Regions from separate parts of the Kitasatospora sp. NPDC089797 genome, predicted to be linked through region 3. Evidence: riboswitches for the same ligand, from Rfam matches in the RefSeq annotation. Region 3 holds a riboswitch; each other region holds the start of a gene.

Region 1 (2,802 bases), on a different contig from region 3:
GGGGTCTTCCTGAACGGGGCGGGCGAGGTGAAGTCCGCCCCCTGGGGGTCGAATCCGCAGGCGGTGAGGCCGGAGACGGCCCAGCCGTTGGAGTCGGTGTTCACCCCGTACATCGCGTTGAACGCGCCGGTGGAGCCCATCTTGGCCTTGAGGAAGCCCTTCGCGGCGAGGACGGCGCTGTCGGTGTTGGGCACCCCGCCCACGCACAGCGAGGCCATCGCCGCGCCGGTCATGTCGACGTCGCTGGGCTGGCCGAGCGCGGTCGGGTTGCCCGCGGCCTTGCTGTAGTTCCAGCCGCCGTCGGTGTGCTGGTTGGCGCGCACGACGGCGGTGGAGGCGTCCAGCAGCGGCCGGGGCACCCGCTGGGCGCCGGCCTGGGTGCGGGCGCCGCCGAGGGCGAGCAGGGCGAAGACGGTGCCGTTGAAGTTGGCGGAGGGGCCGAAGTAGCCGGGCTCGGCGGTCTGCCAGTACGCGACGGCGTCGGCGATCAGGTTGCGGCCGGGGCCGACCCGGGCCGGGTCTATGCCCGCGGCGTAGGAGTTGAGGATGCCGCGCTCGTAGTCGGTGACCACCGGGCTGGCGTTGGGCCAGGTCGGGGCGGCCAGCTGGTTGCGGTAGACCAGGCGGGCGTTCTTGGTGGCGTCCCCGCCGGGGGTGACGTCGGCGGCGGCGGTGCCGGCGGCGGCGAGGGCGCTGAACGCCCACTCGTTGGACAGGCCGCTGCCCGCGTAGCCGCCGTCCGCGCCCTGGAGGGAGCGCAGGTAGGCGACGCCGTTGGTGACGGAGGTGGTGATCTGGGCCGGGCTCGCGGTGGCCTGGGCCGGGACGGCGCCGGCGAGCGCGGTGCCGGCGGCGGCCAGGGCGGCCACGGCGGTGGCGAGGCCGCGGTGGAGGGTGCGGGTCATGGAAGGGCTCCTGGGGGGTGAGGGGCCCCGACCGTGCCCGTGCGTCGGCGGCGGGGGTGCCGTCGGCGCGAGGGCGGCCGACGCCCGGATCGCGTGGACGGACTTCCGCGGAACAGTGCGGCCGCCGGGCATCCGGGCTCGCGGGTCGACAGCGCCGCCCCGCACACCGTTGCGCGTCAGCCCCGGATTTGCACCGGGTTCCCCCGCTCGGCCGAGCCGGGACCTTACCGCATCGAGTTCGAACGAGCCGTGATGCAGACGATATGACGAAACGTTGACCCCGGTCGGGCGGCCGTGGTCTGATGAAGCGTTTTTCCTCCAGGGGAGTCAGGGGAAGCCGGTTCGAATCCGGCGCTGTCCCGCAACCGTGTGCCCGGCCCGACGAGTTCTGCGAACCCGTCCCGGCGGGCGAGCCGGAATGCCTGCGCCGTGGAGCACGCACGAGCGTCGTCGAGGACTGCGACGCGGTACGGCACAACCCTGCCCGGGGGAGCCCTGCTGCGCCCCCGTGTCCCCGTCCGGCGCCGCAGTCACAGGGGAGTTCGTTCCGTGCCGGTCCACAGACACCGTCCCACCGCGTGGCGGCGGGGAGCCGCCGTCCCGGCGGCCGCCGCCGCGCTCGCGCTCACCGCGGGCAGCCTGGTCCTGACGGCACTGCCCGGCACCCCCGCCCACGCGGACCCGCTGGACCAGTGCACGGCGACCTCCGGAGCCGTCGTCGCGGTCGACTTCGGCCCCTTCGGCGGCGGCGTGGTGCGCGGCTGCGACGCCCACCCCACCACCGGGATGAACCTGCTGCACACCGCCGGGTTCAGCACCACCGGCACCGTGCACGACGGCCCTGCCTTCATCTGCCGGCTCGGCAACCCGGCCTTCCGCGACGGCACCCAGTACCCCACCCCGGACAAGGAGGCCTGCGTCAACACCCCGCAGGCGACCGGCTACTGGTCGTACTGGATCGCCCCGGTCGGGCAGGACCACTGGTCGTACGCCACGCTCGGCGCGATGTCGCAGCGGCCCGCGCCCGGCGAGGTCGAGGCCTGGGTCTACGGCGGCACCGACGTCGGCGGCACCTCCGGGTCCCCGACCTTCACCCCGGACTCGGTCCGGGCCAAGGGCGGAACGGGCGGCTCGCCGTCGCCGACCTCCTCGCCGTCGCCGACCTCCTCGCCCTCGCCGACCTCCTCGCCGTCGCCGAGTGCGACTCCTACTCCGACACCCACGCAGACGCCGAAGCCCCCCAAGGCCGACCTGCCCGCCGCCGCCCGCTGGCTGGTCGCCCAGCTGACCGGCGGCGACCACGTGGCCGACGCCACGGGGAAGACGCCGGACTACGACGCCACCACGGACACCGCCTTCACCCTCGCGGCGGCCGGCGGGCAGGACGACACCCTGCGCAAGGTCGTCGCCTACCTGGCCGCCCACACCGACCAGTTCGCCTTCCCGGGCGGCCCGAAGGCGGCGCCCGTCCCGCGCGCCGTCGCCCAGCTCGCCCTGGTCGCCGAGGTGACCGGCGGCGACCCGCGCGCCTTCGGCGGCCACGACTTGGTCGCCGCGCTCACCGACCACGTCTGCACCGCCCAGGGCAAGCTCGGCGCCTGCACCGCCGCCGGGGACTTCGAGGGCGTCACCTACCCCGTCAACCAGGCCCTCGCCCTGCTCGCCCTGGCCCGGGCCGGCGCCGCCCTGCCGCCGACCGCCGTCGCCCGGCTGACCTCCGCCCAGTGCGCCGACGGCGGCGTCTCCGCCGTGATGATCGCCCCCGGCGACCACTGCGAGGGCGACCCGAGCACCACCGCCCTGACCGCCCTCACCCTGCGCCGGGCCGGCGCCGCGCCCGACGCCGTCAAGCGCGCCGACGCCTGGACCGCCGCCCAGCAGAAGCCCGACGGCGGGG
Region 2 (2,802 bases), on a different contig from region 3:
GCGTGGAGGTAGACGGCTCCCGCGCCCTGGCGGGCCCCGAGCTGGTTGGCGTAGGAGAAGGAGTCCTCCAGGAGCTTCATCACCGGGACGACGCCGGAGGACTGGTTCTCGATCTTCTTGATCGGCGCCCCCTGCTCCCGCAGGTTGGTCAGCAGCAGGGCGACCCCGCCGCCCCGCTTGGACAGCTGGAGGGCGGAGTTGACGCCCCGGCCGATCGACTCCAGGTTGTCCTCGACCCTGAGCAGGAAGCAGGAGACCAGCTCGCCGCGCTGGGCCTTCCCCGCGTTCAGGAAGGTGGGGGTGGCCGGCTGGAAGCGGCCGGTCATCATCTCGTCGACCAGCCCGGCGGCGAGGGCTTCGTCCCCGGCCCCGAGGTAGAGGGCGGTGGCCACCACGCGGTCCTCGTAGCGCTCCAGGTACCGGGTGCCGTCGAAGGTCCTGAGCGTGTAGGAGGTGTAGTACTTGAACGCGCCGAGGAAGGTGCGGAAGCGGTGCTCGTGGGCGTAGGCCTGCCGGTAGAGGCCCTTGACGAACTCCCAGGGGTACCGCCGGATCGGCGCCTCCTCGTAGTAGTCGTTCTCGACCAGGTAGGCGATCTTCTCCTCCAGGGTCGGGAAGACCACCGTGTTGGGGTTGACCTGCTGGAGGAAGTACTGGCGGACGGCTTCGCGGTCCTTGGCGAACTGGATGCGGCCGTCGCAGTCGTACATGTTCAGCATCGCGTTGAGCGCGTGGTAGTCCTTGCGCGTGCCGACCGACTCCTTCCGGTCGGCGGACGGGTCGGCGGGGGCCGCGGACGGCCCGGCGGGGGTGGCGGTCATGCCGCGGTCCGCGGTGTCGTCGAGGAGTGTCGTGTCCAAAACCTCTGGAGTCCTTCCCTCACGGCACGGACGTCGTGCTCCGTGCCCAGCAGTTCGAATCGGTACAGTTCCGGGACACCGCACTTCGCCGAGATCACCCGGCCGGCCAGGCAGTAGTCCGCGCCGAAGTTGGTGTTGCCGGAGGCGATCACCCCGCGCAGCAGGGCGCGGTTCGCCGGGTCGTTCAGGAAGCGGGCCACCTGTTTGGGGACGGCTCCGGCACGCTCGCCGCCCCCGTAGGTGGGCACGATCAGCACGTAGGGCCCGGTGATCCGCGGCATCGGCTCGCGGTGCGGGTGCAGCGGGATGCGGACGGCGGGCAGTCCCAGCCGTTCCACGAAACGCTTGGTGTTCTCCGAGACGCTGGAGAAATACACGAGACCGCTCACCGGTCCGCCGCCTCCTCTGGCTCGCTCCCTTGCGGACTCCGGGGCGGGGAGGGCGGCGGCGCGTGGCGGTTCCCCGGAGGCGGCGCGCCGGACGGACGGGCGCACCGGACCGGGCGGGTCCGTACGACGGCCACGCGGCCCTCCCTCGGGGCCTCGGAGCGCGCACGCCGCCATCCGGCGTGCGCACCGGTGGCAGGTCTTCGGACTCGCGGGCCCGCCCTCCTCGGAGGACACCTACTGGCCGTCGCTTCCCGGGCCGGTTCGGGCCCAGTGCGTAGGACGGCGGTCGTTCCCGCTCACCGCTGCGGGGCAGTCCCGGACTTCCACCGGGTTCCCTCTTGCCTCACCGAGTGCACGAGGCGCCCGGTGAACCACCAGCACCGCAACACTACATCTAGATCCGATTCGACACGCCCATCCCAGATCTTGTGTCTTCGCAAGAACTTAGGTATACCTAAGTCGACGACGCACGAGTGGGTGCCCGAAGGGCCGGAGCACGCCCACCGGGCCCGGGCGCCGCCCGCTCAGCCGGCGGTCGGCATCGGCCAGCCGAGCTGGATGAACATGCCGAGCCGGTCGCTGACCGCGCGGATCTGCGAGATCCTGCCGTCGGTGACGGTCAGCCACCAGATCTGCTCCACCTCGAAGGAGCGGCCGGTGGGCTCGGGCATCCGGGGGTGGTAGCCGGTGTGGGTGCCGGTGACCGTCATCCGGGCAACGACCGTGTCCCCTTCGGCGACCAGGGCGTCGGGGTGCATCCGGGCCTCGCCGAAGGCGTCGAGCTGCCGGCGGAACCCGTCGAAGGCCGCCCCGGGCTCGTCCTCCTCGCCGAAGATGATCTTGTTGTGGTCGATCACGTCGAGCGCCATGTAGTCCGCCAGATCGGCGAGCCGTCGCTCGTCGAGTGCCCGGAAGAAGCCCTCGACGACCCGCTTGTTCGTCGCCGTCGCTGCCCGCATCGCAACCCATCCCAGACTTACGCCGTAAGAATCCCTGTCGGCAGCACGGTAGACTTACGGCGTAAGAATGGCAAGCACGGCCGGAGGAGGACCACCGATGGGGAAGCGGACCCGCGGCGAGCGGGCGGGACTGACGCGGACACAGGTGCTGGACGCCGCACTGGCCCTGGCGGACCGGGACGGCATCGGCGCACTGACGATGCGGCGCCTGGGCGCGGAGCTGGACGTCGAGGCGATGACGCTCTACCACTACGTCCCCAGCAAGGACGCGCTGCTGGACGGCCTGGTGGAACGGGTCTTCACCCAGGCGCTCCCCTCCCCCGACCCGGCGGCGGGCCCCACCGACTGGCGCACCCTGCTGCGGTCCTACGCCGTCTCGCTCCGCGCGGCGCTGCTGCGCCACCCGGGCGTACTCCCGCTCGCGGCGAGCCGTCCGGCGGTGACCCCGGCGACCCTCGACACCGTCGAGCGCGGCCTGAGCGCACTGACAACGGCCGGGTTCCCGCTGGGCACGGCCGTGCACGCGCTCAACACGCTCTCGCTCCTGGTCCTCGGCCACACCGCCGCGGAGGCCGCCCGACCGGCCGCCCCGGA
Region 3 (2,802 bases):
CCAGCAGGACCGGCTTGCGCTCGCGGTAGTCCAGCGCGCCCACCTCGGCGACCGGCCGGCCCAGCAGCACCACCTGACTGCGGCCGTTGGCGCCGGGCTTCAGCAGCACCGGGTTCATCGCCGCCTCCGGCTCCACCCGGGCGGCCTGCGCCTGCATCGCCTGGGCCCGGCCGATCTCGGCACCGTCGGCGGTGACGAAGGAGTTCAGCGACATGTTCTGCGCCTTGAACGGCGCGACCCGCACGCCCTGGCGGACCAGCCAGCGGCAGATCCCGGCCGTCACCACGCTCTTGCCCGCGTCCGAGGTCGTCCCCGCGACCAGCAGCGCGTTGCTCATGCCCCACCCCTCCTCTTCCACAACGCCCGCAGCAGGACGTGCCCCGCGACCGTCGTACCCAGCGCCAGCACGCCCACCCGCCGGGACAGCGTGCAGGCCCGCTCGATGTCGTCCACCGTCACCGGCCGCAGCTCCGCGCCCAGCACCGGCCGGTGCTCCACCCGCTCCCCGTACTGCAGCGTCCCGCCCAGCCGGACGCCCACCGCGCCCGCGAAGGCCGACTCGGCCTGGCCCGCGTTCGGGCTCGGGTGCGCGGAGCCGTCCCGGCGCCAGACCCGCCAGGCGGTGCGCGGCTCGGGCGCGGCGGCCACCGTCAGCAGCGCCGTCAGCCGGGCACCCGGCCAGCCCGCCACGTCGTCCAGCCGGGCCGAGGCCCAGCCGAACCGGGCGTACCGGGGGGAGCGGTGGCCCACCATGGCGTCCAGGGTGTTCACCGCGCGGAAGGCCAGCAGCCCCGGCGTGCCCGCCAGGGCGCCCCAGGCCAGCGCGTTCACCACGGCGTCGGCGGTGTTCTCGGCCACCGACTCGACCACCGCCCGGGCGATCTGCTGCCCGTCCAGCGCGCTCGGATCCCGCCCGCACAGGTGCGGCAGCCGCTCCCGGGCGGCCGTCAGGTCGCCCGCGGCGAGCGACCGTCCGACGGTGCGCGCCTCCCGGGTCAGCGAGGTGCCGCCGAGCACCGTCCAGGTCGCCGCGGCCGCCAGCGCCGCCCGGCCCGCCGGACGGCGTCCGACCGTACGGTCCAGGGCCACCGCGCCGGCCGCGACCGCGCCCACGCACAGCGCCGTGTACGCCGTCCCGGCCGTCCGGTCGTCGCGCCACAGGCGCCGCTCCAGCCGGCCCGCGGCACTGCCGAACAGGGCGACCGGATGGCCGCGGCGCGGGTCGCCGAACCGGGTGTCGGCGGCGTAGCCCGCGACCGCGCCCAGCGCGAAGGCGGCGGCCCGGGTCAGCGGGCGCACGGCGACGGGCAGCTCGGAGTCCGACGGGGCGGGGCAGCCTGCATCGCGTGGGTGTCCTCACTCAGGGTCCGCGCCCTGGATCGACGTACCGGCGGCGAGAGTCTCCTGGCTTCCGGGTCCGACGCACCCCCGGGCCTTCCAGCGGCTCCTGACGGCCCGCCGTGGCAATTCCGAGCGTGCTCCCCGGTGACAGTGGCGGGACCGCGCCGGACTCGCACCGGCTTCCTCTCCATGCCTCCGTTTGGCCACAGGATCCCATCACGCGCCCGTTCCGGGAGTCAACCGAGGTCACGGAGGGTTTGGTCACAGGAAGGGCCCGCTCCGGGCCTGTGCGATCGTCCGGTACCGCGCCGGACCGGACGGCCCCGCTTCGTGCGTTCGGAGGCTGGGGAGGCGCCGCCGGCCGCGCCTACGGTTCGGGCCATGCGCCGCAGAAAGCCAGCCGCCGTCGCCCCCGCCCCGGTGCCGTTCTCGCCGGGCGCCGCCCGCGCCCACCGGGCCGGCCTCGGGCTGACCCCCGAACAGGTCGCCGAGGGGATGGCCGCGCACGGCGTGCGGCTGCTCCCCGGCCACGTCTCGGCCTGGGAGGACGGGGTGCTGCACCCGGGGGAGGCCGAGCTGGTCGCGCTGGCCCGCGCCCTGTGGTGCCCCGTCGCCGGACTGATGGACGGCCGCCCGGCGAGCCTGCGCGACCACCGGCTCGCCCGGGAGCTGGGCCCGGAGACCGTGGCCGAACGGGTCGGCATGGCGCTGCCCGACTACCGGCGGGCCGAACTGACCGGCGAGTGGGACGGCGACCCGGACCGGACCCACGCCCTCGCCCAGGTGCTCGGCCTGCGGCTGACCGAACTGGTCGAGGCCACCGGCCGCGGCGAGGCCCTCGACCGGCTGCTGCGCCAGTGCGTCTCCGGCCGCTGGCAACCCCAGTTGCGGCCCATCGCCCGCCTCGTCCCCGTCTCCGAGGCGGACCTCGCCGCCGTCCTCCCCGTCCTCCACCAGGAACACCACGTCCCCACCCACTGGGGCACCACCGCCCACCCGCGCACCGCCGCCCCGCCCCTCACCCCCCGCTTCTGGCACCTCCTCAGCACCCGTGCCCTCGCCATCCCCGTCTGACCGCTCCGGCGCCACCGGTCCCACCGGTCCCACGCCGTCCCCCGGACGGGCCAGCCCGGTGGCCGGGGGTGCGGTGCGCCGGTGGACTGGTGCTCGAAAACCGTCCGGTCCGTGAAACAGAGCGGGGATCGAAATGCGTTGGGGAACCGCAGCCGTCGTGGCGGCCGCCGCCGCCGCGGGGGCCGCCGTGCTGGTGGTCGGCCGCCGGGCCTCCGAGCGGATGGTCCGGCCGGGGGCGGTGCCGGGGGCCGGAGGGTCGGACTCCGAGCCGGTACTGGTGCAGAGCCTGGCGGCCGGCCGGGTCACCTTCAACCGGCGCCCCGACAGCCTGCGGCCCGGCCGTTGGGCCGTGGAGTGGGCGGACGGCGGGCACGCGGTGGTCGAGGA

What was found. A riboswitch is a leader RNA that binds a small molecule or an ion and turns the genes downstream of it on or off. The one in region 3 is predicted to bind cobalamin.
Region 1: another riboswitch for cobalamin. It lies ahead of AB0O91_RS38325 (prenyltransferase/squalene oxidase repeat-containing protein); the one in region 3 lies ahead of AB0O91_RS05280 (cobalamin biosynthesis protein).
Region 2: another riboswitch for cobalamin. It lies ahead of nrdI (class Ib ribonucleoside-diphosphate reductase assembly flavoprotein NrdI); the one in region 3 lies ahead of AB0O91_RS05280 (cobalamin biosynthesis protein).

Annotation. Positions count from the first base shown of each region.
Region 1 is NZ_JBFBGS010000075.1:15,957-18,758, forward strand. Features, by position in the region: gene AB0O91_RS38320 (prenyltransferase/squalene oxidase repeat-containing protein) at 1-905, opposite strand, end outside; cobalamin riboswitch at 1,032-1,109, opposite strand; cobalamin riboswitch at 1,196-1,350, shown strand; gene AB0O91_RS38325 (prenyltransferase/squalene oxidase repeat-containing protein) at 1,455-2,802, shown strand, end outside.
Region 2 is NZ_JBFBGS010000001.1:277,550-280,351, reverse strand. Features, by position in the region: gene nrdE (class 1b ribonucleoside-diphosphate reductase subunit alpha) at 1-821, opposite strand, end outside; gene nrdI (class Ib ribonucleoside-diphosphate reductase assembly flavoprotein NrdI) at 818-1,249, opposite strand; cobalamin riboswitch at 1,423-1,640, opposite strand; gene AB0O91_RS01150 (ester cyclase) at 1,774-2,208, opposite strand; gene AB0O91_RS01145 (TetR/AcrR family transcriptional regulator C-terminal domain-containing protein) at 2,306-2,802, shown strand, end outside.
Region 3 is NZ_JBFBGS010000004.1:152,228-155,029, forward strand. Features, by position in the region: gene AB0O91_RS05275 (cobyric acid synthase) at 1-337, opposite strand, end outside; gene AB0O91_RS05280 (cobalamin biosynthesis protein) at 334-1,299, opposite strand; cobalamin riboswitch at 1,398-1,528, opposite strand; gene AB0O91_RS05285 (transcriptional regulator) at 1,723-2,415, shown strand; gene AB0O91_RS05290 (hypothetical protein) at 2,549-2,802, shown strand, end outside.